DNA from 3 places in the Paenibacillus sp. FSL R7-0297 genome. Region 2 is predicted to be linked to each of the others. Evidence: riboswitches for the same ligand, from Rfam matches in the RefSeq annotation. Region 2 holds a riboswitch; each other region holds the start of a gene.
What was found. Region 2 has a riboswitch for cyclic di-GMP ahead of MKZ24_RS32580 (PA14 domain-containing protein). Riboswitches for the same ligand answer to the same signal wherever they lie in the genome.
Positions count from the first base shown of each region.

Region 1: another riboswitch for cyclic di-GMP. It lies ahead of MKZ24_RS02120 (choice-of-anchor A family protein); the one in region 2 lies ahead of MKZ24_RS32580 (PA14 domain-containing protein).
Region 3: another riboswitch for cyclic di-GMP. It lies ahead of MKZ24_RS06220 (flagellar assembly protein A); the one in region 2 lies ahead of MKZ24_RS32580 (PA14 domain-containing protein).

Region 1 is NZ_JBBPAQ010000001.1:496,856-503,837, forward strand. Features, by position in the region: gene MKZ24_RS33040 (LPXTG cell wall anchor domain-containing protein) at 1-225, opposite strand, end outside; gene MKZ24_RS02110 (hypothetical protein) at 422-628, shown strand; gene MKZ24_RS02115 (hypothetical protein) at 759-1,433, opposite strand; gene MKZ24_RS02120 (choice-of-anchor A family protein) at 1,452-3,110, opposite strand; cyclic di-GMP riboswitch class I at 3,192-3,284, opposite strand; gene MKZ24_RS02125 (hypothetical protein) at 4,098-4,475, shown strand; gene MKZ24_RS02130 (ASCH domain-containing protein) at 4,913-5,335, opposite strand; tRNA gene MKZ24_RS02135 (tRNA-Thr) at 5,532-5,603, opposite strand; gene MKZ24_RS02140 (sugar phosphate isomerase/epimerase family protein) at 5,686-6,465, opposite strand; gene MKZ24_RS02145 (MTH1187 family thiamine-binding protein) at 6,516-6,824, opposite strand.
Region 2 is NZ_JBBPAQ010000001.1:7,508,693-7,520,892, forward strand. Features, by position in the region: gene MKZ24_RS32570 (discoidin domain-containing protein) at 51-2,597, opposite strand; gene MKZ24_RS32575 (glycosyl hydrolase) at 2,818-4,332, opposite strand; gene MKZ24_RS32580 (PA14 domain-containing protein) at 4,544-6,955, opposite strand; cyclic di-GMP riboswitch class I at 6,969-7,049, opposite strand; gene MKZ24_RS32585 (sugar phosphate nucleotidyltransferase) at 7,187-8,560, opposite strand; gene MKZ24_RS32590 (UDP-glucose dehydrogenase family protein) at 9,251-10,591, opposite strand; gene MKZ24_RS32595 (glycosyltransferase) at 10,596-11,696, opposite strand; gene MKZ24_RS32600 (glycosyltransferase family 4 protein) at 11,798-12,200, opposite strand, start outside.
Region 3 is NZ_JBBPAQ010000001.1:1,415,943-1,428,142, reverse strand. Features, by position in the region: gene MKZ24_RS06235 (ABC transporter permease) at 1-107, opposite strand, end outside; gene MKZ24_RS06230 (ABC transporter ATP-binding protein) at 97-1,221, opposite strand; gene MKZ24_RS06225 (FUSC family protein) at 1,515-2,615, shown strand; cyclic di-GMP riboswitch class I at 3,065-3,158, shown strand; gene MKZ24_RS06220 (flagellar assembly protein A) at 3,261-4,886, shown strand; gene MKZ24_RS06215 (DMT family transporter) at 4,948-5,865, opposite strand; gene MKZ24_RS06210 (LysR family transcriptional regulator) at 5,962-6,897, shown strand; gene MKZ24_RS06205 (aldo/keto reductase) at 6,903-7,871, shown strand; gene hcp (hydroxylamine reductase) at 8,241-9,893, opposite strand; gene MKZ24_RS06195 (Crp/Fnr family transcriptional regulator) at 10,038-10,742, shown strand; gene MKZ24_RS06190 (aldehyde dehydrogenase) at 10,814-12,200, shown strand, end outside.

The DNA.
Region 1 (6,982 bases), 7.0 Mb from region 2:
CGATGCATCCGCAGGTACATTGCCTAACGGAATCTCTTCATCAATGATTGTCACAATTGGCGTTGGACTTGGTGTTGCGCTTGGGCTTGGCGTTAGGGTTGGACTTGGTGTCACCACTAACGGCCGAGGTGTTACTGTTGTCACAGGGCCCAAAGGCAGCGGATCATCAATGATTATTGTATCTGGATTTACAATATAGCCGATTATTGGAGTCGGCGTTGGCACTACATTAATAAAGACGGGCGGTGCAGACGATGGTACTGGTGCAGGTGGTAATGTCGGTGTTGGTGTTGGTGTTGGTGTTGGTGTCGGCGTCGTTGGCGTTGGTGTTGGTGCTGCCGTTGGTGTCGGTGTTGGCTTGGTGTTGGTGTTGGTTCGGTGGTGTCGGCGTTGGCCCGTTGGCGTTGGTGTCGGTTGGGCGTTGGTGTTGGTGTTGGTGTTGGTGTTGGTGTTGGTGTTGGTGTCGGTGTTGGCTTGCTATGTTGGCGTGGTTCTACTGTCGGTGTTGGTGCCGCCGTTGGCGTTGGTGTTGGTGCTGCCGTTGGTGTCGGTGTTGGCTCTGCCGTTGGCGTCGGTGTCGGTGCTGCTGTTGGCGTTGGTGTCGGTGCTGCTGTTGGCGTTGGTGTAGGTTGGTGCCGCTGTTGGCGTTGGTGTTGGTGCTGCCGTTGGCGTTGGCGTGTCGGTGCTTGGCGTTGGTTGGTGTTGGTGCGGTGCTGTTGGCGTTGGTGTCGGTGCTGCTGTTGGTGTTGGCGTTGGTTCTACTGTCGGTGTTGGTGCCGCCGTTGGCGTTGGTGTTGGTGCTTGCTGTTGGCGTTGGCGTCGTTGGTGCTGCCGTTGGCGTTGGTGTTGGTGCTGCTGTGTTGGGCGTTGGTGTCGGTTGGCGTTGGTGTCGGTGCGCTGTTGGCGTTGGTGTCGGTGCCGCCGTTGGCGTTGGTGTCGGTGCCGCCGTTGGCGTTGGTGTTGGCGTTGGTCGGTGTTGGTGCTGCTGTTGGCGTGGTGTCGGTGCTGCTGTTGGCGTTGGTGTCGGTGCTGCCGTTGGCGTTGGTGTCGGTGCTGCTGTTGATGTTGGCGTTGGTTCTACTGTCGGTGTTGGTGCCGCCGTTGGCGTTGGTGTTGGTGCTGCCGTTGGTGTCGGTGTTGGCTCTGCCGTTGGCGTCGGTGTCGGTGCTGCTGTTGGCGTTGGTGTCGGTGCTGCTGTTGGCGTTGGTGGTGCGCCGTTGGCGTTGGTGCACGCTGTTGGCGTTGGTGTCGGTGCCGTTGTTGGCGTTGGTGTCGGTGTTGGCGTTGTGTTGGCTTGGCGTTGGTGTCGGTGCTGCTGTTGGTGTACGTTGGTGCCGGCGTTGGTTGATGTTGGTGCCTGTTGGCGTTGGCGTTGGTTGCCGTTGGCGTTGGTGTTGGTGCTGCTGTCGGCGTTGGCGTTGGTGTCGGTGCACCGTTGGTGTCGGTTGGCGTCACGGTGTCGGGTGTTGGCGGTGCACCGTTGGCGTTGTCTGGTTGGTGTCGGCGTTGGCGTCACTGTTGGTGGTGTCGGTTTCTGTTGGTTTCACGGTGTCGGTGTCGGCTTCACTGTCGGTGTCGGCGTTCACTGTCGGTGTTGGCTTCACTGTCGGCGTTGGTTTCACCGTTGGTGTCGGTTTCACTGTCGGCGTTGGCGTCACCGTTGGTGTCGGTTTCACTGTCGGCGTTGGCGTCACCGTTGGTGTCGGTTTCACTGTCGGTGTCGGCTTCACTGTCGGTGTCGGCTTCACTGTCGGCGTTGGTTTCACTGTCGGTGTTGGCGACGGAGTACACTTAGGTGTCGGCGTCGGCTTCACTGTCGGTGTTGGTTTCACTGTTGGTGTCGGTTTCACTGTCGGTGTTGGTTTCACTGTCGGCGTTGGCGTCACTGTTGGTGTCGGCTTCACTGTCGGTGTCGGCTTCACTGTCGGTGTCGGCTTCACTGTCGGCGTTGGTTTCACTGTCGGTGTTGGCGACGGAGTACACTTAGGTGTCGGCGTCGGTTTCACTGTCGGTGTTGGTTTCACTGTCGGCGTTGGCATCACTGTTGGTGTCGGTTTCACTGTCGGCGTTGGCGTCACTGTTGGTGTCGGTTTTACCGTCGGTGTCGGTTTCACTGTTGGTGTGGGAGTTGGCTTCACCGTCGGCGTTGCAGTCGGTTTCACTGTTGGTGTAGGGCTTGGTGTTACGGTTGGTGTTGGCGATGGGCTGGGGGTTGGTGTTGCGGTCGGCGTCGGACTTGGCGGCGGTCCATCTCCCTGGTATGTTCCTAGGTGCATTTCTACTCCGCCGGCAAAAGACTTGGCAATTAGCGTTCCGTATAGCTCTGCACCGGAATAATTGACATCCGCCTTAGGCGCCAGTATCGTCCCCAAAAAGGTGGTATACGCAATATTCACCTTGGTCGCTTCGTAGAAGTTGAACAACACTTGACCTGCTTTGCCGTTATTCATTGCGAAACTTGGTACATTGACCGTAGCTCCACTTATGTTAATAATTAACGTGGCATTCTGGGCAATGTTGAATTGAATATTGTTTGTATTCGCCAGCGTTGCCGCATCCAGGTGAACTACGTTGAAAAGATCCGGCGCACTTATTGTAAGTGTTCCATAATTATTATTGCCAATTTCTTTCGTAGCGGACAATGCCCCGTATGCTGCAGAACGCGAGATCAGATACTGCTTCTCAGCCGGGAAATCAATCGGGCTTCCCTGCTTCTTCGCGCCTATAATATTCACAATAGGCTCATTGGCTTCAATGGTGTCCCCATACACAACGTTTCCGTAGATTTCTCCGCTACCCGAATGTTTAAACTTCTTACCGGCAACGAGTACGTCTGTGGCTGAAGAATTCCTGTAGGCCCTGGCTACCCCGTAACCTCCAGAGAGAGTAATATTCCCTCCCGCTGCAAGACGGCCTTCAATTTGATCATTGTCTTGCGTGAAATCGTCAAAGATAAAAGCATTAAAATTCCCGGCAATCCCCAAGACCGGCGTTGGATTGTAAGGTACACCAGCTGTTGCCCTTACCTCCGTCCCCCAAGTGAAGGCGCTACTTACGGTCAGTACGCCCGCCAGAATACAGGCGGCCGCTTTTCGCAATTTTTTTCTCAATAATCTACACCTCCTATTCAACTATTCTATGAAATCGTCGCAAAACTATAACAAAAAAAGACCGCCACGAAGGGTTAGCTTCACGGCGGCCGGACGACCATAGCCCGGACTTAAGGGGCATCAGATTCCTGACTTTGCGTCCCGCTCTTTCGAAACGGTTTGCGTTTGTACATGATTGATATGAAATTGGAAAAGCTTATGTAATACCCAACAGAAATCTGTGACATTTGTTACTTTAGAACTAACTTTAGTTTAGATGCCACTTGGCATATTGTCAATATATTTCCAATTAATTTCACAGCTATTTTTGTGATGAAAAAAATAAAAAACGCTTTATTCATAAGGCTTTATACAATTTATAAACATACCTTCCTGACGAAAAAGGTCGATAATCCCACTAATTCGCCGCAGTACTTTTTCCTTTTCACAGAGTTATTATCCTTAAATTTCAAATATCAAAATTTAGTATTTTAGTCCTACTTTTTCTCCCCGCCCCCCCCATCTTCGCTTAAACAAACCTCACATGGTGAACCTGAAGAAACGGGTGCCATCCTCCTTAAGGACACCACCCGTTTCCGGACATACAAGAGAGCTCTTATATAGTAAAAGCCTTATGAGATTCATCTGTTTTCACAGCAGTCTTTAATCGACATATCTAGGGAGTTTGTGTAGAGGGCTGGAAATCTGCACACGCAGAAATCCATTTTTAGAGCAGCTGAATCCAGCCAATCATTGATACCCAAAGCGGAACGCTAAGGAATAACCCAAACAATAAACCGCGGCGGAGATTTCCTTCATGACTCATTGCCATTCTCCTTTTAATCAGATTTATTTACAACTTTATTATTTCAATTTTAATATAAAATAATTTTCCCGATTTTATTGTGAATTATGTCACATTAACAGCCCTCTTTTTTTAAATACCATTGATTTTTTTTGAACTTCGGGTTAAATTACGAATATACGTTCTCGTTGGAGGAGATGAGATTGATGCACAGAGCAGAGAGCCAGGACAATATGCTGGTGAAATCGTATATCTTGCTGCCGCTCATTTTATCCGCCTTTGAACGCGATGCTTCCATCCTATCCGCAGAGCTGCGCACACCCGATCCTTACCTTGAGGTTCTCCGGACAGCGGCGGGTGCAGCCATAGCCGACCTGCGGGATGTCCGCACCGAGATGAGAGCCCGTGGTCTGAAGGTCTATGCACAGCAGCAGCTGGAAGTTGGCATTGAAGCCAAATTTGTCTGCAGGGGTTATCATGAACGGATGCTGCTGCTGGATGATGTCATTACCGCCCAGTCTACTATCCGCATGCGCAGATATTTGGGTCTTGGCACTCCGGACTCAACCGCCTTGAGATGAACAGCAACTCTGGCTATGTTAATTCTCGGCGTTACTTCCCCCATAAAAAAGAGGCCCGCCATGATTGGCAAGACCTCAGGGTACCCTATTACATCCCTTACCTGAAAATAAGCTGATACCCAGATAAAGATTACATTAAAATCGTCCAATACCCAAGCGTACCGCAGATAACCACAGCCGCTACGGGATACAGGATCTTCCGGCTTACCTGATCCTTAAACACAATAAACAAACAAAGCATACAAAGCCATGCGATAAGAAGGCTGCCCATCTCTTATGCATACGCTCCTTCCCGGCATTTCTGCCCTGGCTCCTGCAGCATACCACCGCAGAGTCCGCTTTCCATATATATAAGAAGATTACCCGCTGAATATCCCTATGATACCCGCTGACAGCTGATAAGCATGAAATTTTTATTTATTTGGCCACAAATGGATTCACCACTCCTGCTCAAGAACGGGATATTCCCAGAAACCTAAGCGCCCTTTGGCAGGTATAGGATGAGCCAGCGCAACGACTTCCTCCAGCTTCCAGGCATACCGGCCTTCTGCATAATCGCCGAACACATATTCATTCCCGCCCGGCCAGTTCTGCTGTGCTTGCTGAGGCGTAACCCCGCAGCAACCAGCCAGCCGGCTGGTCGCAAGGATTACCCCGGAGGGCAGATTATCCGCCGTGTAGCCGTGCCGGGCAAGCACCGATTGATACGGCTCTGTCCTGCATATGGCCTTATCTACCTGCATACCGGCATGGATGGCTAATTCTCCCCGGTAAGCCGTCGGCCAGGAACGGGTCTCGATCTGTTTTTCACCCAGCTCAATTAAGGTTGCCCAAGGCTGGCGAATCGTCAGACACTTCATACAAGTGCCTCCTCTCATAAACAAAATAGGCTCTAGGAATAACATATAAATCGTTTAATAAGATTGATTTCATTTTAGTCCTGCATTCTGTATTAAGCATAAGCAAGCATCGGGCCGGTAGACGATCGGATGAATAAATAAAAAAACGCGACCCCCAAAACCCCGGAAAGCCGCGCCACTATTGAGTTCTTACGGATGCTGGTGAAGGGAATTGAACCCCCGGCCTACGCATTACGAGTGCGTTGCTCTACCCCTGAGCTACACCAGCTTAAAAGGATTGCCCCTGCCAAACAAAAAATATTATAACTCTTTCAGCAGAAAACGCAACCCTTTTTGACTATTACCTCTTCCTATCCCTGCATAAGCCCCAACCCGCGGAAATATTCCAGCGCCTGCTTAGCACTCTCCAGCGACGACACGGCATAAGCCTCTTGCTCTACTATATAATACAGAATTCCGCTTTCCTCTGCCTTGTCGAAGACGCTAGCGAAATCAACCTGCCCTTTCCCGAGGTCAGTCTCTTCATTATTTGCCCCGAAATCCTTAATGTGGACCAGCGGAACACGCCCGGCATAACGCGAGACATAGTCAATCGGCCGGGCCCCGCCCCTGTATACCCACCCCAGATCAAACTCGGCAAACATATGCTCAGCAGGAATCTGCCCCAGCCATATATCGATGACTGCTTTGCCGTCTACCTCCGCAAATTCATAATCATGGTTGTGATACCCGTACTGCAGGCCTGCTGCACGGACCATCGCGGAGGCCTTCTCCAAGAAGGGAATCACCGCCGTCACATCTTCCATCGAGGGGTTCTGCGGAAGCGGTGCCGAAGGGGTGATCATATATTGTAGTCCAAGTTCCTTCGCATATTCAATTTCTTTGGCTAACGCCCGTTCCATGTTATCCAGACTGCTGAAATCCAGGCCCACATGCGCCGAAGGCGCAGCAAGACCCAACCGGTCCAATGTACGGCGCAGTTCTCCTGCAGACACGCCGAAATAACCGGCGAATTCTACCGCCTGGTATCCCATCTCCGCCACTTTGCCCAGTGTACCCAGGAAATCGCGCTCTGTCTGGTCACGCAGTGTGTACATTTGAATTCCGATTTGCTGTGAGGCCTTTGCCATGAAAGATCCGCTCCTTATAGGTTGAATCTGATTACAACTACAGGTACTCCTTACTCTCCTTGCAGCTTACGTTCCACGGATTCCAGCTTGCTGCGGCTCGTAGAAGACTTGTCACGACGGTCATCAATTTTAAGCGAGGTAGATACTCTCTGTGCTCCTGAAGTAAAAGGCGACTCATGCAGCGCTTCTACTGCAGACAGAATCCGTGCAACCGGTCCTTCAATAATAGTCCCCATCGAAGTAAGCTCATAGGTAATCCCCTCCACGGTCTGCAGCACACGCTGCATATCGGCCACATAGCTGCTGAGACTGGTACTGCCAGTGCCAATCGGAATAACGGTCACTTCACCAATCGCCATTATGAAATCCCTCCTGCAAGTTTGATGAGTCTCCTCTTTCCTTACTCCTTAATTGTAACCCTTCAGCGCCCCTCCCACAAATAACCACAGACCCCCCTCTCTATTACTATCTCCCCCGTAAAATTACCAGGATTAGACGCACTCTATTTATGGAGTCT
Region 2 (12,200 bases):
CAAAAAACCCCGGTGGCTTGTTAAATCCACGGAGCTTATTATGCCGTCCTTTATTCTCTTGAATACACCTGCAGCTCCTGAATCGACCAATAGTTGCCTCCGGAACCGGTCTGCTGTATGCGGATATAACGGGTTTGGACCTGGGAAAAGGCAATCCTGGTCAATTCCAGCTTTCCTTTGCCGGATGCTACCTGATTCCAGCTTTTGGCATCATCGGATACCTGGACGGTATATCCCCGGGGATAATCATACGATGATAAAGTATAAATCAGCTCTATGGCTTCTATTGCATGTACTGCACCTAAATCAATCTGGAAGTATTCACCTGATGCCTGATGTTTGCCGGTATCCCAGCGTGTACGCCTGTCTCCATCAATGGCACTCTCCGGCTTCGACGCTGCCGTGTTCACATTAGACGTAACCTTCCAGCCGGTCCGGTCCAGCGGGACGAGTCCGGTTGCTGAAATCTGTGTCTTCTCCGACATGACACCAGAGCCCGACACTCTTACCGCATAAGTATACAATGTGCCCTCCTGCAGTTTGCTGTCAGTATACTCTGTGTTCCGCACACCTGCCGCAATCATTTTCAGTTCACTGCCCGGGCCGTCGGCCCGGAGCACTTCATAGCTTGCCCCGGGAGCCTCCAGCCAGCTCAGATGCATCGACAGCCCTTTAACTGCCGTGGCCTTGAAGCCTTGCGGCGCAATATCCGCTACTTCGGAAGAGGGCTGCAGAATATACTGCACCGCCTCACCCGGAGCCAGCGTTTCGGTGAATTCCAGTATAGGTGTGGCATTCCTGCCCGACATATAGCTGCGTGCCTCTTCATAAGTATCTCCGCGGCCAAAGCGTTCACCCTCATATACGGTCTTCTCCGGCATGGTCACCTTTACTTTAATGGTCTGCTCGGTTTCTTCAAAGTTGACAAAGTTCACAAGCAGCTTGTTGGATGTGGCTCCGCTGCCTGCCAGAGGCTCAAGGGTGGAAGTGTCTACCGCCCGTACATACACCATTTTGTCTGCCAAATCATCTTTGTTCGTAATCTGATAGCTCAGCGGCGCCCCGTGTGTGGCATAAGCCAGATCCAGCCGGCGCATAATACTTACGCGTGAGTCTTCACCTTCTTTGGTATAATAAATCTCTGTAGCTCCCGGATCATGCTCCTCCAGGTTAAAGCCGTACTTGAACAGACTGAAGTTCTTGAAGAAAGCGGCATGCTGCACAAACATATCGGCATATCCGATATGCCCCCGCATAATCCGGTCAAACACTGCCGCTGTCCGCTCGGACGCGCCGTATTGATAGGCATCCACATGAGTATCCGAGGTGCCGAATTCGGTGGTGAGCATTTTTTTGCTGAGGCCGTCTACAGCTCCCCCAAAGGTCTTCAGGTTCTCTGTAAAGCTGCCTCCATTGCTGAAAATATACGATTCACCATAGGAATGCCCATTGGTCAAATCCGTTACTTCCTCCAACTCGTTCCGCTGCTCCGGGTCCCGTTCCCAGCCGTCCGGATCTCCGCACTGCTTAAGCATCCCCTTCTGATTACCGCAGGAATCTTCGCTGTAACCCGGCCAGTATGCCCAGCCCGGGGCCACCGTCTGCAGATGCGGTGCGATCGTCTTGCCTTTCTTATTCAGCCAGTCGGCTATCGCCAGATTGACTGCTTTGGAACGGTTGAACAGTCCGGGCTCATTATCCACCTCATAATACTGGAAATACTGGCCGTACTGCTTGAAATAATCGGTCAGCTTCTTCTCCGCATCATCCGGCAGTGAACCGTCTTCCTTGAGCTTGATATCACCCGTGTACAGATAGAGGGCAACAGCCTGCATATTATAATCCTTCAGGACCTCGTAGTACTCCCCCATATTCTCACAGGATCTGCCCACATCGCTGGCACAGCTGGTCCGCATAATGTTGCCGCTGTAGGCTAAACCCAGCCATTTCATAATATAAGGCAAATGCGTAACTGCACCTTTGTCAAAATAGAACTGTTTGTTGTTGACCATGGTTCCGGTCAGCGTATAGCTCCCGTGAATCGGCTCCTTGACCGGAGTCTTCAGTGCTTCCAGACTAAGGTTATCCCATGTCCACCAATTATACTTATCCTCCGCAGCCGAGGAATAGATCCCGCGCGCTGCCCGCAGCGTCAGCTCGTTGGTTCCGCTGATGAGCTGTTCTTTGGGAATGTACAGCTCATAGGTTTTGCGGAAATCGTATTTACTGTCCGTACCGTCCACACCGGCAATCTGAATAATCCCTGACAGCTGCCGGTTGGAGAATACGCTCATCTGCGGTACGGATTTGTAGGCATCAAGGATGCTGACACGAAATAAGACCCCGTTAACCGGGATCTTATCCAGCTTGTAGGTAATCCGCAGTTCAGGATTGGTAGCGCCGTGCAGCCCGGACGGGATACTCTGAAGCTCCGCCGCCTTGACTGCGGTTGAAGCAACGCTGAATACCCCCTTGGCCCCGTTTGATCCGGCTGATGCAAACTCTGCGGATGAACCGTCATGCTGGCCAAGCTTCCATAGCACAGTCCCCTCCGGAACTGCGGGACCCGCATCCTTGGCCGCAGATAATTCCGACATGTCAACTTCCACCTCGCCGCTATTTGTCCCATCCTCTCCGAAGACAGAAACGGACAACAGAAACAAGATGATCAATGCTGCAAATTTTAGTAGTAGATGAATGGGTTTGTTTCTCTTTGTCTTGAGTCTAGTCCTCATTCCTTTGTCCTCGCTTTCTTCCGGGGTGGCTGTAATGTACTGGGTTCCGTAGAGCTTCATTCATCATGACCAGCTTCATTCCTTAAGGAAGAGTCAGCGCATTCTGGGAAATCAACGCCTGCTTCTGGCGCGGGCTTTGCCACATCAGACGAACGCTTGCGTCACCGTGATTCTCATAATACTCCACTTTAATATCGTAGGCAGTTGCGGCTGTAAGAGTTATACTTCCCTCCCGGCTGACACCGCTTTGCTTCTTCCAGCTGTCAATGATCAGCTTGCCGCCGATCCACACACGGATGCCGTCATCAGAAGAGGCTGTGAAAGTATACTTTTCACTGTAGACTGGCTTGATCTTACCGGTCCAGCGTACGGAAAAAGAGTCCTTGCCGATTCCCGGCGCCGGCGAATCCCCATGCCAGTTGAAGTCAATCCTGTTATCATTCCGGGTAAGCATCGGTTTGCCGGACAGCTCCGTATTGCCGAAGTATTGCCCCTTGAGACCGTTGCGCGATACCGCAGCAAGTGTGTTGATTTGAGCATTCAGTGCCAGCTTGTAATCATCCCGTGATACGGTGTACTTATTGCTCATAAAGCTTTGAATTTTCTGGAGATTATTATTCTCAAGCAGCATTTTCCCCCATGTCATCGTATATACCCATTTACTCTGGGTTTGAGACAATATGACAGGGTCTGGAAGCTCTCCGCTCTCCCCGATACCGATGGGTTTGCCGTCAGCCAGCATCAGAAGGTTCTCGTAATAGGACTGCTTGAAGTCATTGTTATAAATATCGGCTGCCAGTACATCCACCTTGGAGGCACCCGGATAATAATCGCTGTAAGGCTTCGCCCACTCGTTCGGTGCATTCGGGTTCCATACCCAGAGCAGGTTATTCAGCTTATGTGTGTTCACCATACGGTCGTACACTATATCCCACAGCCGGGCAAAGTTATCCTTGTGCCCCCACCAGAACCAGTTGCCGTTCATTTCATGATATGGACGCCATAAAACCGGAACTCCGGCATCCCGCAGTTCTCCCAAGTACCCGGCTACCTCATCCAGCTCGGCGATCAGAGCTTTGTACTGAGGAGTTCCCGGAGTAACGTATGCGTCAAATTTGTCCTGGCTCAGATTCATTTTTACATTAGCCCATTCGGGAGAGGTTCCCGGCAGATTCTGATGGAAGGTCATCGCTACAATGCCTCCGCCTTTGTGCCACTTAATGGCACTGTCTACGACAGCCTGACGCTGCCTGGCAATGGTCTCCTTGGACTGGTTGTTGATGGCTCCCAGCTCGTAGCCGTGCAGAACGGCGTACTGTCCGCTTGCGTTCTTAAGCTTATTATTGAATTCATCGGGGCTCTCCAGGTAATCATGCTGGCCGGAGATCATGCCCTTGCCGCTGAGATCGGACAGATAGCTGAGCAGTGCAGCAGCTTCCTTGGAAGCGGAGGGATTAACGGGTTTGATGGAAACGGCAGGAGTGTTTACGGGGCGTGCTACGGGAAGACTGCGCGCCTCCCCCCATGGCAGAAGTGAAAGGATAAGGATAATAGGAATAATTGTTGTATATAGCCTGTACTTACGGTAAGTGTTCAATATAATCTCCTTTCCCCGGGTTTCACTGCCGCCTTAGGCAGGCAGGTATGCAGTTCTCTGTTAAGAGGCTGCAATGAATTAACCGGATGGTCTATAGCTTAGTAGCCCTGCTAATAGCAGGGCCATTAAGATTGGACTTTATAGGATTTAGAATTGTAACGTCTTAACCAGTATCAGCGCCAATAATGAATACAGCTGCGGGGGTATGATCCTAGGAAGCGGAAGGGAGAAACAGTGCGCTCGCGGGAACCGTTGCCTTAACTTGGCTCGGACTCTCCCACATCAGGCGTGCTCTGGCATCTCCTTGATTCTCGTAGTACTCCACTTGTATATCATATAGCTGACCGGCTGTCAGGCTTATGCTTCCTGTGCGTTCGGTCCCGCTCTGCTTCATCCAGCTGTCGATCACAAGCTCACCATTGATCCGTACGCGGATGCCGTCATCTGAAGTGGTATAAATCTGATAAGTCTCAGTGTATAGCGGCTTGAGCTTACCGCTCCAGCGTACAGAGAAGAAATCTATGCCGATTGCGGCATCCGGCGTGCCTTGACGCCAGTTGAAGTCAAGCACTGCATCGGTACGTACCACTGCCGGGGCACCAGACAACGTCATATTATTGAAATATTCCGCAACCAGCCCGTTCACCGCCGGAGCCTCCGCCGTAAGATTCTCCGGCGTTGAACCTTCTGTCGGCGTTGGTGTCGCTGTTGGTGTTGGCGCCGCTGTTGGCGTCGGTGCCGCTGTTGGCACCGGTGTTGCTGTTGGCGTCGGTGCCGCTGTTGGCGTCGGTGCCGCTGTTGGCGTCGGTGCCGCTGTTGGCACCGGTGTTGGTGTTGATACTGGTAATGGCGTTGCTGTTGGTACTGGTGTTGCAGTCACTGCCGGAGCATCCAAGCCTGCTTTGCTGGCTGAAGAAGCAGCCGTGTTCACAAATAACGCGCTTGTAGGGACAGTTGCCTTCGCCTGGCTTGGACTCTGCCACATCAGACGGATATTGGCATCGCCTGCATTCTCGTAATACTCCACTTTGATATCATAGAGCTGGCCTGCTTGCAGGTTTATGCTTCCTGTACGCTCGGTACCGCTCTGTTTGGTCCAGCTGTTGATTACAGCTGTGCCGTCAATATAGACGCGGATACCGTCATCGGATGTAGTGATAATCTGATAGGTTTCACTGAAAGTCGGTTTGATCTGACCCGTCCAGCGGATAGAAAAGCTATCCACTCCGAGCTTCGCATCCGGCGCTGTCTGGCGCCAGTTAAAGTTCAGCAGCGCATCCTTCCGGACCAGAACCGGAGTGCCCGAAAGCGTCATGTTCTTGTAGTATTCCCCCTGAAGACCATTCTGAACGACGGGGGCCGTCACAGTATCATTGGAAGCAGGGGGCGTCGGGATCGGCATTGCAGTCGGTACCGGCATTGGTGTTGCTGTCGGTACCGGCGTTGGCGTTGCTGTTGGTACCGGCGTTGGCGTTGCTGTTGGTACCGGCGTTGGCGTTGCTGTTGGTACCGGCGTTGGCGTTGCTGTTGGTACCAGCGTTGGCGTTGCTGTTGGTACCGGCGTTGACGGAGCAAATGTGCCTGCTTTATAATCGTCCCGGGTCACCGTATAGCTGTCGCTCATGAAGCTTTTGATGGTAGCATCGGTATTGGTTTCATACAGCATTTTTCCCCAGCTCATCATATATACCCAATTTTTCTGGGAGAGCTGCAGCTTTGCCGTGCTTGGCATTTGTCCATTCTCGCCAATGGCAATCGGTTTGCCATTCGCAAGGGCAAGCAGGCCGTCATGGTATTTATTCATATAATCGTTCTCATATATATCTGCCGCGAGTACATCCACCTTGTCAGCCCCCGGATAGGTCAGCGCATAAGGATCAGACCAGGCATTGGGTGCATTGGGGTTCCATACCCACAGCAGGTTGTTTAATTTATGAACGTTCACGAAACGGTCATACATAATATTCCAAAGCGAAGCAAAGTTATTTTTCTTCCCCCACCAGAACCAGTTACCGTTCATTTCGTGGTAAGGTCTCCAGAGTACGGGAACACCAGCATCCCGCAGGCTTTTAAGTGAAACTGCCACTTTGTCCAGATCTGCAATCAATGCAGTGTACTGTGTTGTACCTGGAGTAATATATTTATTGAATTCCGCCTGGCTCAGCGGTTTCTGAACATTGGACCAGAGGTATGCGGTACCGGGCAGATTCTCATGAAAAGTCATGGCTACAATGCCGCCGCCCTTATACCAGTTGATCGCGCTGTTCACAACATTTCTGCGCTGCGCCGCTGCTGTACTTTCCGATTGCCCGCTAATTACGCCCAGTTCATACCCGTGAAGAGCAGCATATTGTCCGCTGGTTCCCTTCAGCTTGTTGCTGAATTCGTCCGGACTTTCCAGATAGTCATGTTGGCCGGTAATAATGCCTTTTCCAGTGATAGAATACAGATCGTCCAGCAATCTGACTGCTTCGGTTGAAGCCTCCGGATTAACGGGCGCTTTGGAACTAGATGCAGCTTCTGCAGATGAAGGCATTCCGCCGAGTCCCAGAGGTACTGCAGTCAATAAAAGGGCCAGAGACAGCACAGTGCACAGCAAACGAGACTTACGGTAAGTTATCAAAATCCATCTTCCTTTCGGTAGCCAGGCTGCCACTCTTGCGAAGGCCCTATAGCTTTGCGTCCCTATCTTTCGATTAGGTTTGCCTTTGTCGTATTGGAAGGATTAATCCCTCTTACCGTAAGTATCGTCTCTATTTAGTTTTAATTTAGAGCAAAAATGAATTTTTCTTAATAATTGGTTCTTAATACCTGTTTTGGATTTGTAACAATTGGTTATATAGATAGATTAGACCTACGAAATAAATTGCTGCAAGGCGATATCTTCCCAATCCAAGGTGATTCGGATGTTATCTTCCTCCACCAGCTCAGAGCCGGTCTGCACTTCGATAAATTCCATATCTGTCAATGCCAGGATCGCATGCTTGGTGCCTTCCGGAATCCGTACGACATCCCCCGCCTTTACATTATGCATTTTCTCATTGAGCACAATGCTGGCTTCACCGCTGACAATGGTCCAGATTTCACTGCGTTTGTGATGCAGCTGATAGCTGATATTTTTACCTTCAGAGATAAAGATCCGCTTCGTCAGCACCTCATTACCTTCCGCATATTTCACATAATCAATTACCTTGTAGTGGCCCCAGCGGCGTTCTTCGTACATCGGTCTTTGTTCAAAAGATTTCAGCACTTCCTTAATGCGCGGGCTCTCCGCCTTGTGCGTAACCAGAATTCCGTCCGGGCTGGCGGCGATAATCAGATCCTTCGCCCCGATCACGGTGATCGGAATGTCCAGTTCGTTGATAAGGCAGGTGCCTTCGGAATCTGCAGTGACGAAACCTTTGCCAACATGATTGCTGGTCATTTCTTCGGTCAGCGTATTCCAGGTGCCCAGGTCCTTCCAGAATCCGGCGTAAGGCTGAACCACGATATTCTCTTCTTTTTCTACCACCTCATAATCAAAACTGATGGAAGCCAGCAGTTTATACTGCTTCTGCAGTTCCTCATAGTTCAGTGGCAGTCCTTTGCGCTGCAGAATATCCAGCAGATACCCAAGACGGAAAGCAAACACGCCGCAGTTCCAGAGGGCGTTCCGACTGATTAGCTCCTCAGCCTGCTTGCGGTCCGGCTTCTCCTGGAAGTGGCTGACCTGCAGATACCCGCTCGCTCCCGCTTCGGCGCTGGTAGGAATGATATAGCCGTATTTCTCGGAAGCATGCTCCGGAACTACGCCCATCAGCGCCAGATTGGCGCCGCTCTCCAGCATCGTGCTCTCCAGCTGCAGAACGGTATCGAAGAAGGACGACTCCACATAAGGGTCGACGGGCAGGATGGCTACCGTCTCGCTTGGTGAAACACCGGCGATCGAATACAGGTATGCTGCAGTCAATGCAATAGCAGGGAAGGTATCGCGCCGCTCCGGCTCAACGATAATCGGCACCCCGCTGCCCAGCTGGCTCTGAATCATCTCTACCTGGCTGCGGCCGGTAGCCAGGTAGGACGATTCCGCCATCCCTGTCTCCTGCAGCTGTCTCCATACCCGCTGTACCATGGATTCCGGTTCACCTGCCGGGCTTTCCAGTACTTTCAGAAATTGCTTCGAACGTGAATCATTGGACAAGGGCCAGAGCCGTTTACCAGAACCGCCTGATAGAAGTACTAGTTTCATAAGTGAACCCTCCTAAGTTTATGTGATGTCGCGAAAATATCGGATTGTTATTGGGAGCTGCAGATTGCGGAAAAGCTTAATGCGCTGGCTGTTATGAGAGTCACTGCAAGGAATGTTTGGACTTTCGGCCGCTGTTGCCTCCGGATTTCCTGATTAGACCGCTCTTCGCGGTAGAAATCCAGAGACAAAGGCGGACGCTAACGCTCCTACAGTTCCAAAATTCCTCTCCGTTCCATTACATAACAGCTGGGGCTATTCGCTTCGCCCGCAGGCGAAGCTCCCGGCTAAAGATCCAGCTATTGCCGCTTGTTGTTGCGGCAATTGAACCGTGGCTGCCGCTATGCTTGCGCGGCAGGAAAGATTTAAAGATGCTTAAGTGCCTCTTGTTCCAAGGGACTCCCGCTCGCCGTAGCAGCGGGGGCAACACAAGATTCTCACAAGACTCTCACAAGACCAAGACACAAGACTCTTGTTCCAAGGGCTTGCCGCTCACTCACGCGGCGGGTAGGGCAAGGATCAAGTGCACTTGTGCTCCTCATTTCCTCGTTTGGCCCGCATCCGGTGGAATCAAGTGCATTAATGCTCCTCATTTCCTCGTTTAGCCCGCATCCAGTGAAATCAAAGGGATTTTTCCCTCTAATTTCCCTAAGCAGCCACTTCTGGGGAGGCTGCGGGATATCCGCTAGACGATTAGATCGCGCCAGCAACGCTGGCGGAGAAGCCGCTAAGGCCGCCCATCTGCGGGCGTCCGACGGAATGATACTCCAGGCCGGTTCCTTCGATCTGCTCTTTGGTATAGACGTTGCGGCCGTCAATTAATACCTGGCGGCGCATGCTCCCAGCGAGCTGATGCAGGTCGATATCCTTGAACTGGCTCCAGTCGGTCAGGAGGCATACTGCGTCGCTGCCTTCGGCAGCCTCTTCCGCCAGTCCGCACCAGCGGAGCTGCGGGTGATCGTACTCTCGCCGGAAGTTATCGGCGGCAATCGGATCATACAGCTTGACGGTAGCACCTTCAGCTACCAGCGCTTCAACGATTTCGCGGGCAGGCGCCTCGCGGACATCATCGGTGTTCGGCTTGAAGGCAAGGCCCCAGATGCCGATAACTGCGCCGCGCAGGCTGCCAAGCGATTCATGCAGCTTGGAGATAATCATGAACCGCTGTCCTTTATTGACCTCGACCACCGATTTCAATAGCTTGAACTCGTAGTCCACGTTGCCGGCAATCTGGATCAGCGCATTGGTGTCTTTCGGGAAACAGGAGCCTCCATAACCGATGCCGGCCTGCAGGAAGGTAGACCCGATTCTCCGGTCCATTCCCATGCCCTCGGCTACCTCGGTTACATCAGCTCCCACTTTTTCGCATATATTGGCGATCTCGTTAATGAACGATATCTTAGTGGCCAGGAACGCATTTGATGCATATTTGATCATCTCGGCGCTGCGGATATCCGTGACGAATACATTGTCCGTGAAGCCCTGATGCAGCTGGCGCATCGTAGGCTCAAGCTCAGGATTATCAAGTCCGATCACGATCCGGTCGGGATGCAGCGTGTCGCGGATCGCGGAGCCTTCACGGAGGAACTCAGGGGCGGAGACAATATCGAAGGGATGATTCGTATGCGAAGCGATCAAATTGCGGATTTTCTCATTGGTGCCTACGGGTACGGTCGACTTGGTCATGATGATCTTGTAGCCTTCCATCGCCTGCGCAATTTCAATGGCGGCCCCTTCAATATATCTTAGATCTGCTTCACCGCCCGGCAGTGAGGGGGTCCCTACGGCAAGGATGACGATGTCGGAGCGGCGGACCGAATCCTTAAGATCGGCCGAGAAGCTCAGCCTGCCCTCGCGGAGATTCATTTCGATCAGCGCCTCAATGCCCGGCTCATAGATGGGGGATTCCATCCGGTTCAGCTTCTTGATTTTTTCCTCATCCTTATCGACACAGATGACATGATTTCCGTTAAGGGTGAAGCATACGCCCGAGACAAGACCTACATAGCCGGTACCGATTACTGCGAGTTTCATACAATCATCCTCCTTTTAGGAAATTGACGTAGGCCTGTTCCACATACTGCTTGAACTGGACCATAAACGCCTGCTCATCAAATTTACGTGCATGGCCCATAATCTGCTCGATATCCCACGCATAGGATTCTGCTTCATCAATGGCCTGGAGCAGATCATCAACTTCCTGGTGCTGGAAGAACACGCCGTTGACGTAAGGAATAATCGTGTCCAGCGCTCCTCCGGCCTGATAGGCGATGACCGGTCTTCCTGCAGCATTCGCCTCCAGGGGCGTAATGCCGAAATCCTCTTCTCCGGGAAAAACAAAAGCCCGGCACTGCGACATCAGTCCTGTCACTTCTTCATCCTCCAGCCGCCCCAGGAAAGAGATATTATCCTTGGCCATGCCTTCCAGACGCTTGCGGTCCGGCCCGTCTCCCACGATGTACAGCTTCACGCCGTTACGGTTGAATGCCTCTACCGCCAGATCGATCCGCTTGTAGGAAACCAGCCGGGATACGATCAGATAATAATCTCCAATGGTAGGGGAGCTGGTGAAGCGGGCTGTATTAATCGGCGGGAAGATGACATCGGAATCCCGGTGATAATAATTCTGAATCCGCGTCTTCACGACGGAGGAGTTGGCTACGAACTGGTTTACATTCTTGGAGGTACGCTGATCCCAGCTCTTCAGCCGCTGCATATATACCTTAAGCAGTCTTTTGAATAATCCTGAATTGGATTGCCGCTCCATGTAAGTGTCATAATCCCAGGCGAACCGCATGGGGGTATGGCAGTAACACAGATGAAACGTAGACTCGGGCACCTGGATGCTTTTCATAAAAGCACTGCTGGAGCTAAGGACGATATCATATCCGCTGAAGTCCAAATCGCGGACAGCCATCGGATAGAGCGGCAGCACCCCTTTGAAATTCCGCTTCACGCCGGGGATTTTCTGCAGCCAGGAGGCCCGGATATCCGCATCTTTGAGGTTATCGGTCAGGCGGCTTCCGTTAAAAACCGTTGTGAAAATCGGAGCATCCGGATACATGTGATGAAAAACCTCCACCACTCTTTCCGCTCCGCCCATTTGGATTAAGTAATCGTGCGCTATCGCAATTTTCATGTGAATCATCCTCAAAGTTTTATGGAGCAGCATCATCATGCAGTGAACGCATGGTAGAAACGGATCGTGAAGCAAGTCTTAAGCATTGTCCAAGCGCGAGGTCAGGTAACCGCCAGCAGACCTTTGTAGTACGCTACGATATCCTTGACCGTATTCTCGATGACAAAATGCTCTTTCACCCGTTTCATTCCATTATCCGCCATCCGTCTACGCTCTTCGGGATGGTTCAGCATCCAGGTGATGGAGTCTGCAAGTACAGTAGCATCTCCCGGCTGGATCAGCATTCCTGTTACGCCAGGAACTACAATCTCAACCGGTCCGCCTTCATTGGAGGCAATCACCGGCAGTCCAGCCGCCATACCTTCGACGATGACCTGGCCAAACGGCTCGGGGGTGATCGACGTGTGAATCAGTAAATCGGCTTTGTTCATAAGTCCTTGTATATCATCTACATGACCCAGCAGGCTGACATTGGTAATGTTGCCTTGCTGCATCTGCTGAATT
Region 3 (12,200 bases), 6.1 Mb from region 2:
AGATCGAACAGGGAATAATAGACAACCAGCAGCACCGGTGCAATAACAAACAACGCAATCCACAGGTAATACGGGATGAGGTAGTACGACTTGCCCTTACTCTTCATCGCTCTCCACCTCGCCGTAAGCCTCCAGACGTTTGTCGAACTCTTCCTCCGTTTCGCCGAAACGCATAACATGGATCGCTTCCGGATCAAAATACAGCCCGATTTCGCTGCCTACCTCCGCCTTGCGGGTGGAATGGACCAGCCATTCATGGCCTGAGCCGTCATAGCAGCTGATCTCATAATGTACCCCGCGGAACAACTGGGAATCCACGCGCACCTTCAGCTTTCCCGCTTCTACTGTGGCAATCTCCAGATCCTCCGGCCGGATGACGATCTCCACCGCCTCATTCGGCTTCAGGCCGGCATCGACGCACTCGAACCGGTGGCCGTTAAATTCAACTACATAGTCCTCAATCATTACGCCCGGCACGATGTTCGACTCGCCGATGAAATCCGCCACGAAGCGGTTGATCGGCTCATCGTAGATATCGTTCGGCGTACCGCTCTGCTCAATCTTTCCGCCGTTCATGACGAAGATCCAGTCGGACATCGCCAGCGCCTCTTCCTGGTCATGGGTAACGAAGATGAAGGTGATGCCCAGCCGCTGCTGCATTTCCCGCAGAATATACTGCATCTCCGTGCGCAGCTTCAGGTCGAGCGCGGACAACGGCTCGTCCAGCAGCAGTACCTGCGGCTCGTTGACAATCGCTCGCGCAATTGCGACACGCTGTCTTTGTCCCCCGGACATCTCATTTATCGCCCGCTGGTCATAGCCGACCAGATTGACGAAGCGCAGCGCCTCCTGCACCTTTTGATTAATAACATCCTTCTTAAGCTTCTTGATCCGCAGTCCGAAAGCCACATTCTCAAATACGTTCAGGTGCGGAAACAGCGCATAGTCCTGGAATACCGTATTGACCTGCCGCTCATTGGCGGGAATATGGTTGATGATTTTGCCGTTCAGATAAATGGAACCTTCAGTCGGCTCAGCGAAGCCGGCAATCAAACGCAGAATGGTCGTTTTCCCGCAGCCCGAGGGGCCCAGCAGTGTATAGAATTTACCACGTTCAATTTCGAAGCTCACGCCTTTTAATACAGCCTCTTCATCGTCATATTGCTTAATAACCTGATCAAAAGAAATAATAGTGCCTTCCTGGGTAGCTATAGCTAACAACCTCCCTACCTTATGTAGTACAACCTATTTTACCCGCTTATTGCGGGAGACAATCCATAAGCAGCATCCTCAGCGCGGATAAGTGACATTTCCTCCCTTTGTTCGACAGACTTCAATATATATAGCATATAGGAATCATTCGATATATGCGATAGCTTACATTATTAATTGCAGTACAGAAACTTAACAAGTTCGTAAAAAATGGACCCGGCGTGGCCTGTTTTGAGGTGCTATAATGAAAACGGCTGAAAAACATAAAATTTTTCTTACATTTGCGAAAGAAGATGACTACCATGAACGAGGGGTTACAAGACCGCCTTGAGAAGTTCGGATTATCCCTTTATATGATACGTGTTACCCTTGCTGCATCACTATCCTGGCTCGCGGTACACAGCTTGTATGGCGACCGTTATCTGTACTTTGCGCCGCTGGCGGCGATTCTTATCACCCAGAGCAGTGTCAAAGCCTCGCTTGAAAAAGGGGCATACCGGCTGCTCGGTATTGTGCTAGGCGGAATCGCCAGCCTGGTCGTGGGCCGCTTCTTCGATGTTGGTGCGCTCTCGATTCTGCTGATGCTGCTGCTCGGTATAGGCGTAGCCACCGCCTGCCGGATTAATATCCAGGCCGTTTCGCAGGTTGGCGTCACTTCCGTCCTGGCGCTCACCTTCTATCAGGATGGGTACATCGTCTGGAGAGTCGCCGAGACCCTGATCGGCGTGCTGATTGCCTTAATTATAAATATGATTATCGTTCCGCCCAAGGGGTTCGTCAAGGTCAAGGACTTGGCACTGAGGGGCAGCCTGACATTGTCCGATGCCTTAACCGGCCTGACGTCCGGCGGACGGGATGCTGCCCAGGCACTGACCGCGCTTAAGCTTTCCGGTGAACTGCTTGGCAAGAGTAAGCAACTGCAGAACGAGCTTCACTTCACGCTCTCCCATTACCAGTGCCGCAAAGAGCTCGGTACACTGTCACAGGCTACCTCCCATCTTAGCAGGGTGCATTCCTACGTCAAAGGAATTTCCGAAGAGCTCTCCCTGCTTCCTGCCCATTATGCCGCAGCCGACTGGATGACAGAGGTTGTGACGGCAACGGCAGACTGCATTGCCTTATATGGTACCCGGACGCTGTCGGATGCGGAATGCGGACGTTCGCTCCCCGAGAGCCTTCGCCGCGCCCGTGATGTGCAGCTGGCCTGGTTCTCTGAGCTGCAGGGTCAATGCCCGCTCGCCGCATTCCGTGATCTTGGCGCGGTGTTCTCGCATCTGAACCGGATTCTTGAAGAGATTGAACGCGCTGATTATGCGGCAATCTCAGCTGGCGCGCAGCCCGCCAAGGCTGCACCGGCGAGCGCGATACGATTCATACAGAAGGGACTCTCCCATAAGCTATAGGCTTGGGAGAGTCCCTTTTTCCTGTGCGGTAAAGCCGAATCAGATTTAGTTCCCATCCTCATGATTTGTTCCCGTAACGACACTATGCCCTCCCGGTTCAACTGGAAGTTACACGCATTGATTTTTAGCGGATTATTGGCAGTCATAGGGCGGAAATATATTATTGTTGTACAATAATTCAATTAGCAGTACGGTTTGAGCAACAAGGGCTCTTGCAGAAGGGGTCCTCCCATAAGCTGTAAGCGCTGGGAAACCAGTTTTCCAGACAACTTAGAGCTGCACATTTTAAGATTATTGATAAATTGGCAGAATAGAGTTGAAAAATAGCTCCTTAAGTACTAGAATTAAGCTTGTTTGCAGAAGTTCCTGCAGCGCAGGAACCAGTTATGACCTTTTTTGTCGATTACAGTCGATTTAAATCGCCTCATGCTGAGTGTATATCATTGATCTATTTCTAAAGGCAAACTTCCTGAAAGGGTAGGACGCAAAGCAATGGGCCTAAGAATGCAGAGAATCCGCGTTTATGGTCGCCAGGCTGCCAATAGAGACCACGTAAGCCATCAGTCACCGGGAGATCCCCCAGGCTTTATGATGCTCTTTTCTGTACGAATGCCATTGATTATACGAAAAAGCGAGGTTAAGCTAATGCCGCAGCAATTCATCGAACCAACCCGATATGATTTCGTGGAATCCTTGATGCTTGAACGTACGGGATTCCTGGATTCTTTCTCTGTGGAGGGCCAGACTTCCGGCGGGATGAATGGAGATAAGGATGGAATTATCCTTGTGCAGAATAATCAGATCTTCATTACTCCCCCGCTCTCTGGCGGCAAGCCAGCCCGGATCTCCGCTGTGCATCCTGTAGTGCTGAAGATCAACTGGAAGACCGTTACAGAGCCTACTGAGGTGACCTCAGCGGATCATATAACCTGGGAAATTTGCGAGAAGCCACAGTATCAGATTACCGTTTCACCTGACAAGCTCAAAGTGCATTTCACCTTGTACCGTGCAGAAAAGTACGCCTGGAATCTGGTTAATTGCCCGGCTTCCTTCGAAGCCGCAGTCCGGGCTGAACCTAACCGGGCGATGCTGCTGTCCACGCTCACTATAGAACAGATTCTCTCTTCGCTGGATAACCGCTCCATTCTGCGGAATCTGAATATCCCGGCCCTATACGCCGAACTGAACAACCCTACATATCTCCCAGTCTGTATCGTAGAAGGGAGAGCCCCGCTGCCCGGCAAGAAATCAAGGCTGCAGCTGTCCCTCCCGGAGCATACGCTCACAGGCAATGGAATGCTCCGGGAGGGAAGAACTGCGGAAGCTGCAGATTTCTTAGATTATCTCCGGTTTCCGGGAGCCCCCTTCGCCAGAGAGGGAGAGGTCTTTGCCCGCAAGTTGCCGCCAGAAGAGGGAATTCCCGGATTTGACGTAGAAGGAGGCGTCTTGCCTCCACCTCCACCCCAGGATATTTATTTCGCAGCCGGAGACCATGCACAGCTGCTTCCAAACGGAGAGATCGCGGCTCTACGTACGGGCAGACCCCGCATCTGCGGAGACTCCGGCAGCGTCACAACCTGCGATTTCCCTGCCCTATGCCTCATCACCAAGGAAATGGCGGCAACGGCCGGTGAGATTATATTTGCAGGTGACATCGTTGTACCCTCAGATATTGAAGGCCCTATGTGTATTGAGGCGTTAGGGAATGTGTATGTCTACGGAAACGTCTGCCAATCTACAATTACGGCTACCGGCAGCATCTATATAAGCGGTCAAGTAACCGGCTGCAGCCTGCATACAGGACTTGCCGGCGTACACCAGCACCGCCTGCACCGCTTCTCCAGTCTGCTGCTGACTGAAGTCGGCGGACTGCGGGAAGCCGCCCGTCTGCTGGCCAAGAATGTAGAATCCCGCCAGCAATCCGTGAAGTACGGTCTGGTAGTTATGCTACTGATGGAGGATAAGTACAGCCATTTGGAGGGTTTGATCAGCGACCTTAAATCCGCACTGCTGTGCATGGAAGGGGCTTCCCAGCCCGGTACGGATCAGCTCAAGCAGATGCTGGAGGTTTTCACCCATCCGGGGCAGTTCACCGAGACTATCACTGACAGAGTTCTGAACAGCTTCTCCCGCCTGCTGCGTAATCTGTGTGAGTACATTGAACTGCTCCAGGAGGAGCATGTCCTCATTAATATCGCCCGTTCCCATAACAGTATTCTGGAGTCCGGCGGAGAACTGATCCTGCGGGATTCGGACAGAGCTCCTGTCTGACCCTGCGGTCCCCCCGACAAGAATAAACGGCTGCTCCTCATCCCTGAGGGCAGCCGTTTATTTATTTCTTGCCCAGACCGGGTACCGGGGTCTGCAGGACACTCCCAGCATTCGGGCCCAGCCTGACATTCACCAGAATAATGCTGCTCACAATCAGCAGCATGCCGATGACCAGATTCACCGTAATCTGTTCATGCAATAAGACAACACTGGAGCCGATGGAAATCAGCGGAATCAGAAAGGTGAAAGATCCTACCTTGCCTGCCTCTCCTTCATTGATCAGCTTGAAGTATACCATCCAGCCCAGCGCAATCACGAAGACCGCGATGAACATTGTATTTAATATAAAAGTACTACTCCAGGTAATATCCGCCCAGCTCTCTGAAGCCGAGCCTGCTGCCAGCAGGATTACCCCGCCGATCATGATCTGCATTGCGGTCATCCACAGCATATCTACTCTGGCTGCGTTACGTTTAGTGTAGACCGTGGCCAGAGCCCAGCTGAGTGCACTGGCCAAGGCCAGCAGTACGCCTATAGGCGAGATACTTCCGGTTAATCCCCCAAGGCTTAACGAGGCTACCCCGAGGAAGCCGATCACAAGGCCGGCGATCTTAAGCCCGTACATCCGCTCGCCCAGCCAGATCCAGGCAAAGATTCCGAGCAGCACCGGCTGCAGGAATACAATGGCCGAGAAGAGGCCGGACGGTACATACTGCAGGCCAATCGTCTGGAAGCCATAGTAGAAGACGATACTGAGGAAGGCTGACACCAGATAGACGGGCCAGAGCTGCCGCAAATTCAGCTGCTTCCGCTTAGGCAGAGCCGCGATGATTAGTATAATACCGGCAATGACCGTTCGGATTCCGGCGAACAACAGGGGCGGGGCATACGTTAAGGCAATTTTGGAGAGCGGCCAGTTGATGCCCCAGACAATAACCAGGAACACTAATAAGCCAATGGTTTGCTTCCGCTTCTGCATGAGTTCACCTCTTGTTCTGATTTCTTCCCAAATGATACAATAGAATCAGTCATAATTGAAATGAATTATAATCATGAGGGGCATACCAAATTAGATATGAACAACACTCAAATCCGCCTATTTGTTTTAATCGCTGAAAGCCGCAGCTTTACCAAGGCGGGTCTTGAGCTGAATATGACCCAGCCCGCAGTCAGCCGGGCCATCTCCGCACTCGAAGCCGAGCTGGACGTGAGGCTGCTGCTGCGAGACCGGCGCAGCGGATTGATGCTGACGGATATCGGCAAGCGGATTCTGGTTATCTGCCGCGGAATCCTCAGCGGCCTCGATAAGATAGATCAGGAGATTGCCGCCGAGAAAGGCCTGGAGAAGGGCCTCATCCGCATCGGCGCCTTTCCGGTTGCCGCTGCCTATTTTGTCCCGAAGATTATCAGCGCCATCACTGTCAAATACCCCGGAATTGAGATCAGATTATATGAAGGTTCGGTCGCAGAGGTGAAGGAGTGGCTGGCCTCACGGTTCATTGACGCAGGCCTGATGATTCCGCCGGTCGAAGAGTTCGCCTCCCTGCCGCTGTTCCGGGAGAAGCTCTACGCCGTATTGCCCGGGGATCACGAGCTTCGGCACAAGCAGATCATCTGTGTGAAGGATCTGGAAGCTCAGCCCATGCTGCTCTGCCGGTCGGGCTACGAGCCTCCGGTAGTGGACTTATTCAACCGGGCCGGAAGCAGGCTGAATGTGAAATACGAGGTCAACAGCTACATTACCGCGCTGAATATGATCAAGGAGGGGCTCGCCGTCGGTGTGATGTCCCAGCTCTCCCTACTGTCGCTGCCGCCGAATGTCGTGGTCCGGGAGCTGGTACCTGATGCTTACCGCGATATTCATATCGCCGTCCATTCCCTGGAGGAGACTTCTATTGCCGTACAATTATTCATTGATACTGCACTGCAGCTGTTCTCCGGCAGTGAAGCTGCTCCCCCGTCTCCGGCCGCAGTTGGCCTAATTAACGTTAATGATAAGGAAAAGGAGTGATTATGATGCATTATAAGCGTCTCGGGAATAGCGGCCTTCAGGTATCTGCACTGGGTCTTGGAACCAACTCGTTCGGCAAACGAGCCGATCAGGAGACCTCGATCCGCATTATTCATGCCGCCATGGATCAGGGAATCAACTTCATCGATACCGCTAATATCTATGCCGGCTCCGAGTCAGAGAGGATTATCGGCCTCGCGCTTGAGGGCAGACGCCATGCTGCCGTTCTGGCTACCAAAGCCGGCCTTCCGAAGCATGACGGGCCTGATGGAAGCGGCTCTTCCCGCCGCCATCTGATGCAGGAGCTGGAAGGCAGCCTGCGGCGGCTGAAGACGGATCATGTAGATCTGTATCAGATTCACACCTTCGACCCCTATACCCCGCTGGAGGAGACGCTGCGCACCCTCGATGATATGATCTCTGCAGGCAAAGTACGTTATATCGGGGCCTCCAATTATGCTGCCTGGGAGCTGATGAAGGCGCTGGGCATCAGCGAAGCGCGCAGCTGGGCCAAATATGTCTCCATCCAGTGCAGCTATTCGCTGGCCGACCGCACACCTGAAGCAGAGCTGCTTCCGCTGTGTCTGGATCAGGGACTGGGCATCATCCCGTACTTCCCGCTGGCCGGCGGCATTCTCACCGGCAAATATACCGGCAGTGCCCCTGCCGGTTCCAGAGCGGAAACCGACCCGAATTTCCGCCGCTTCCTTACCCCAGAACGCATCTCGCTCGGGGAGCAGGTTAGCAGTATAGCGGAAGAGCTGGACACTTCACCGGCGGCGCTGTCTCTGGCCTGGCTGATGAGCAGGCCGGCCGTCTCCACGGTGATTGTCGGTGCCACCCGGGTGGAGCAGGTACAGCATAACCTGCAGAGCCTCTCCGTCCGGCCGGATGCGGCAACGCTTGAGAAGCTGGATCAGGCCAGCGCCTCCTTCCGCAGCGGGGAGCCATTCGCCGTCTACCGGCTGCCGTAACAGCTGTCGGCTCATACACAAATAAGCGGGTTCCCGGTATACCATGGGCCCGCTTTTTTTGTGCGTTACATATTTGTTGTACGTTTTGCAACTTTGATTCATTGATAGCCGGGTGTGGCGAAGGATTGTTGTATGAAATACAAGAATTGTTCCGCTAAGCCGCATGAAGCAGGAAAATTCCTGCTTTTATACAACAATTTTAGATTTGGGCCGGTTTAACGGGCAAGATGTTGTATGCCATGCAGGATTTTTGAATATTACCAGATCTCTGTCACGAATAATGGATAACTCAGGAAATTCCCGGCAAAAGCGGCCATCCGATAGTCTTGTGAGACTTAGCGCTGCAGGTTAGAAGGTCAGCATTCTGTGTTACACCGCTGCAATAAACCGCTCCATGTCTTCCTGTACGGTGGTAATGCCGCCGATACCAAAGCTGTCTACCAGCACCTTAGCTACATTAGGTGACAGGAATGCCGGAAGTGTAGGGCCGAGGTGAATGTTCTTCACACCCAGATGCAGCAGTGCCAGCAGAACAATTACCGCCTTTTGTTCATACCAGGCAATATTGTAGGAGATCGGAAGATCGTTAATGTCGTCCAGGCCGAAGACTTCCTTCAGCTTCAGCGCTATGACCACAAGGGAGTAGGAATCATTGCACTGGCCGGCATCCAGCACGCGGGGAATTCCACCAATATCGCCAAGCGCCAGCTTATTATATTTGTATTTGGCACAGCCTGCAGTGAGAATCACTGTATCCTCAGGCAGCTCCGCCGCGAAGTCCGTATAATAGCTCCGGCTCTTCATCCGTCCGTCACAGCCCGCCATCACGAAGAACTGTTTGATTGCGCCGCTCTGGACGGCCCCGACTACCTGATCGGCCACATTCATCACTGCCGCATGGGCAAAGCCGCCGATAATCTCACCTGTCTCGATTTCTACCGGAGCACTGCAGCCTTTGGCCTGCTCAATCAGAGCCGAGAAGTCCTTGACCCCGTCTGCTCCTGCTGCAATATGCTGAACTCCCGGATAACCTGTGTTGCCTGTTGTGTACAACCGGTTCTTATAGCTTTCTTTTGGCGGTACGATACAGTTCGTAGTCATCAGAACCGGGCCACAGAAGCTATCGAATTCTTCAGTCTGCTTCCACCAGGCATTGCCGTAATTGCCCACGAAGTGGCTGTATTTCTTGAAGGCCGGATAATAGTGGGCCGGCAGCATCTCACTATGCGTGTACACATCGACTCCTGTACCCTCCGTCTGCTTCAGCAATTCCTCCATATCCTTGAGGTCATGTCCGCTGATCAGAATGCCGGGGTTCGTACCCACACCAATATTCACTTTGGTAATCTCCGGACTGCCGTAAGATGCCGTGTTCGCACGGTCGAGCAGCGCCATCACATCCACACCGAATTTGCCGCATTCCAGGACCAGGGCAGTCAGCTCGCCCCCGTTCAGGGTATCATCCAGCACGGCTGTCAGGCCTTTTTCCATAAAAGCATGTGCACCCGCTTCATAGAATCCCAGCACCGCCGCATGCTCCATGTATGCAGCCATTCCCTTGAGACCATAGGTGAGCAGCTCACGCAGAGAGCGGATATCCTCATGCTCTGTAGCAAGCACACCCACGGTTGCCGCCTTATCCATCAGTTCCCCGTCCGTACCGGCGCTCCATAGCGCTGCATCATGTTCTGACAGATACGCGATCACTCCGGCAGCCGCAATTCTGCTGCGCCAGTTATCCCGCAGGGCAAGCCCCTCCCGGATCTTCGCAGTGAAGAGTTCCGGAACAAAGTTAGCATTGGTAATCGTAGCGAACAGGCTCTCAATAATAAATTTCTCTGTGACCGGATCGGTAATGCCCAGCTCACGGCCGCTGCGTGCGAACACCGCAATACCCTTGAGCGTATACACCAGAAGATCCTGCAGATTGGCTACATCACTGGTCTTGCCGCATACTCCCTGAATCGTACAACCCGTTCCCTTGGCTGCCTCCTGGCACTGAAAACAAAACATGTCGCTCATTACTCATTCACTCCTCATCATGAATTGGATAGCTGGACAGGACAGCGCTGCGTCCCGCCTTTACAGTTACCAGTAATTGTAGTAGACTTTCGTCTATCAATCGGTAACGGATGTTACCGATTATTATGAATTCGGAGGAAATGTATGAAACTGGAGCCTGCCGCGCTGCAAGCCTGCCTGTTATTCCGCGGGAAGTCCGCAGAAGAGATCGAACTGCTGCTGCATACGCTGGCCTACACCGTCAGCACTTACCGCAGGAATGCCATCATCCTCGCCGAAGGCGATCCGGCTGACCGGCTGGGAATTCTTCTCTCCGGCCGGGTCGAGGTGCAGAAGACGCATTCCACCGGCAGCAGCGTTACCATCGCCCATCTCAAGGAAGGACAGACCATCGGGGAGGCCGTGTTATTCCGCAGGGATAATGTAGCCCCCGCCACGGTAACAGCAACGGGACCCTGCAAGGTGATGTTCATCGGCAAGCAGGAGCTGCTGCGAATATTCGCAGCGGACACAGATATTCTCACCCGCTTCATTGAGAATCTGTCCGAACGGCTGGTGCTTGTTAACCGGAAAATCGAGAACCTGTCCGCCGGGCCGCTGCGGCGCCGGATTATAGACTTCCTGCTGGAGCAAGGCACGCAGCAGGCCTCCGATACGCTGAAGCTCCCCTTCAGCCGCAAAGAATGGGCCGGGCATTTGAATACCGCCCGTCCTTCACTGTCCAGGGAGCTTGGATTCCTGCGCGATCAGGGCTGGATTGACTTCAAGGGCAGTGAAATCACGCTGCTGGACCGCAGCCGGATGAATGATTACCTCCTGAGCCTGCCCTCTACAGCAGGCAATCTGTGAAGATCCCCGGTGCAGAGCAAACCGGGCTAGACTAGACGAACCCTATAGATTCACCCGAGGAGGATGCAAGCATGTTGCAATTAACCGCACCCCATATCGACCAGTTGCTGGAAGATCATAGACAATGGTTCAGCAGCGGAATCACGAGAACCCCCGGCTTCCGCCTGGAGCAGCTGCAGAAGCTGAAGGACGCTATCAAGCGCAGCGAGCCCCGGATTATCGCCGCCTTGAATAAGGATCTGCGTAAGAGTGAATTCGAGGCCTACGCCACGGAGATCGGCTTCACGCTGGACAGCATCGGTTATATGATGAAGCATCTGCGGCGCTGGATGAAGCCGGTTAAGGTAAGATCACCGCTGCACATGTTCCCGGCGAAGAGCAGCATTCTAGCAGAGCCTTATGGGACTGCGCTCATCATCGGACCTTTCAATTATCCGTTCCAGCTGCTGATTGAGCCGCTGATCGGCGCCATTGCCGCCGGCAATGGCGCGGTATTGAAGCCTTCCGAGAGTACCCCGGCTACTTCGGCAGTCATTGAAGACATGATCCGGGAGACCTTTGACCCCGCATATATCCGGGTGGTGCAGGGTGAGAAAGAGACGACAAATCTGCTTATTCACGCGAAATTCGATTATATATTCTTCACCGGCAGCGTGCCTGTAGGCAGAATCGTCATGGAGGCGGCAGCGAAGAATCTGGTGCCTGTAACCCTTGAGCTGGGCGGTAAAAGTCCGGTCATTGTTGACAAGACCGCCAATCTGGAGGCCGCGGCCAAACGGATCGTGTGGGGCAAGCTGATCAATGTCGGGCAGACCTGTATCGCCCCGGATTACCTGCTGGTCCATAGCGATGTTGCAGCTGAGCTGATCGGGCGGATCAAACACAGCATCACCGCATTCTACGGAACGGATATCCGGCATAACACAGACTACGGACGGATTGTGAATGAACGCCAGCTGCGACGGATTGAAAAGATGCTTGAGCAGGACCGCGATAAGCTGATCCTGGGCGGCAGCGTTGTGCCGGAGGATCTCTACATCGAGCCGTCCCTGATCTACCCGGCTTCCTGGAGCGATGCCTCGATGGAGGATGAAATCTTCGGACCCGTGCTGCCGATTATGGAATACAGCCAGATTAGCGAAGCTATCCGGAGTATCAACGATCACCCCAAGCCGCTCGCCCTCTATCTGTTCACTGAGGATAAGCAGATCGAAGAGCAGGTAATGGACAGCGTTTCCTTCGGGGGCGGCTGTGTGAATGATACCATTACCCATGTCGCCAGCACCCATCTGCCGTTCGGCGGTGTGGGGAATTCCGGGATAGGCGGCTATCACGGCAAGCATAGCTTTGAGCTTTTCTCCCACCGCAAGAGCATTGTTAAGCGAAGCACGAGACTGGATTTCGGGATTGTCTATCCGCCATACGGCAACAAGGTCAAGCTGGCACGGAAGCTGCTGA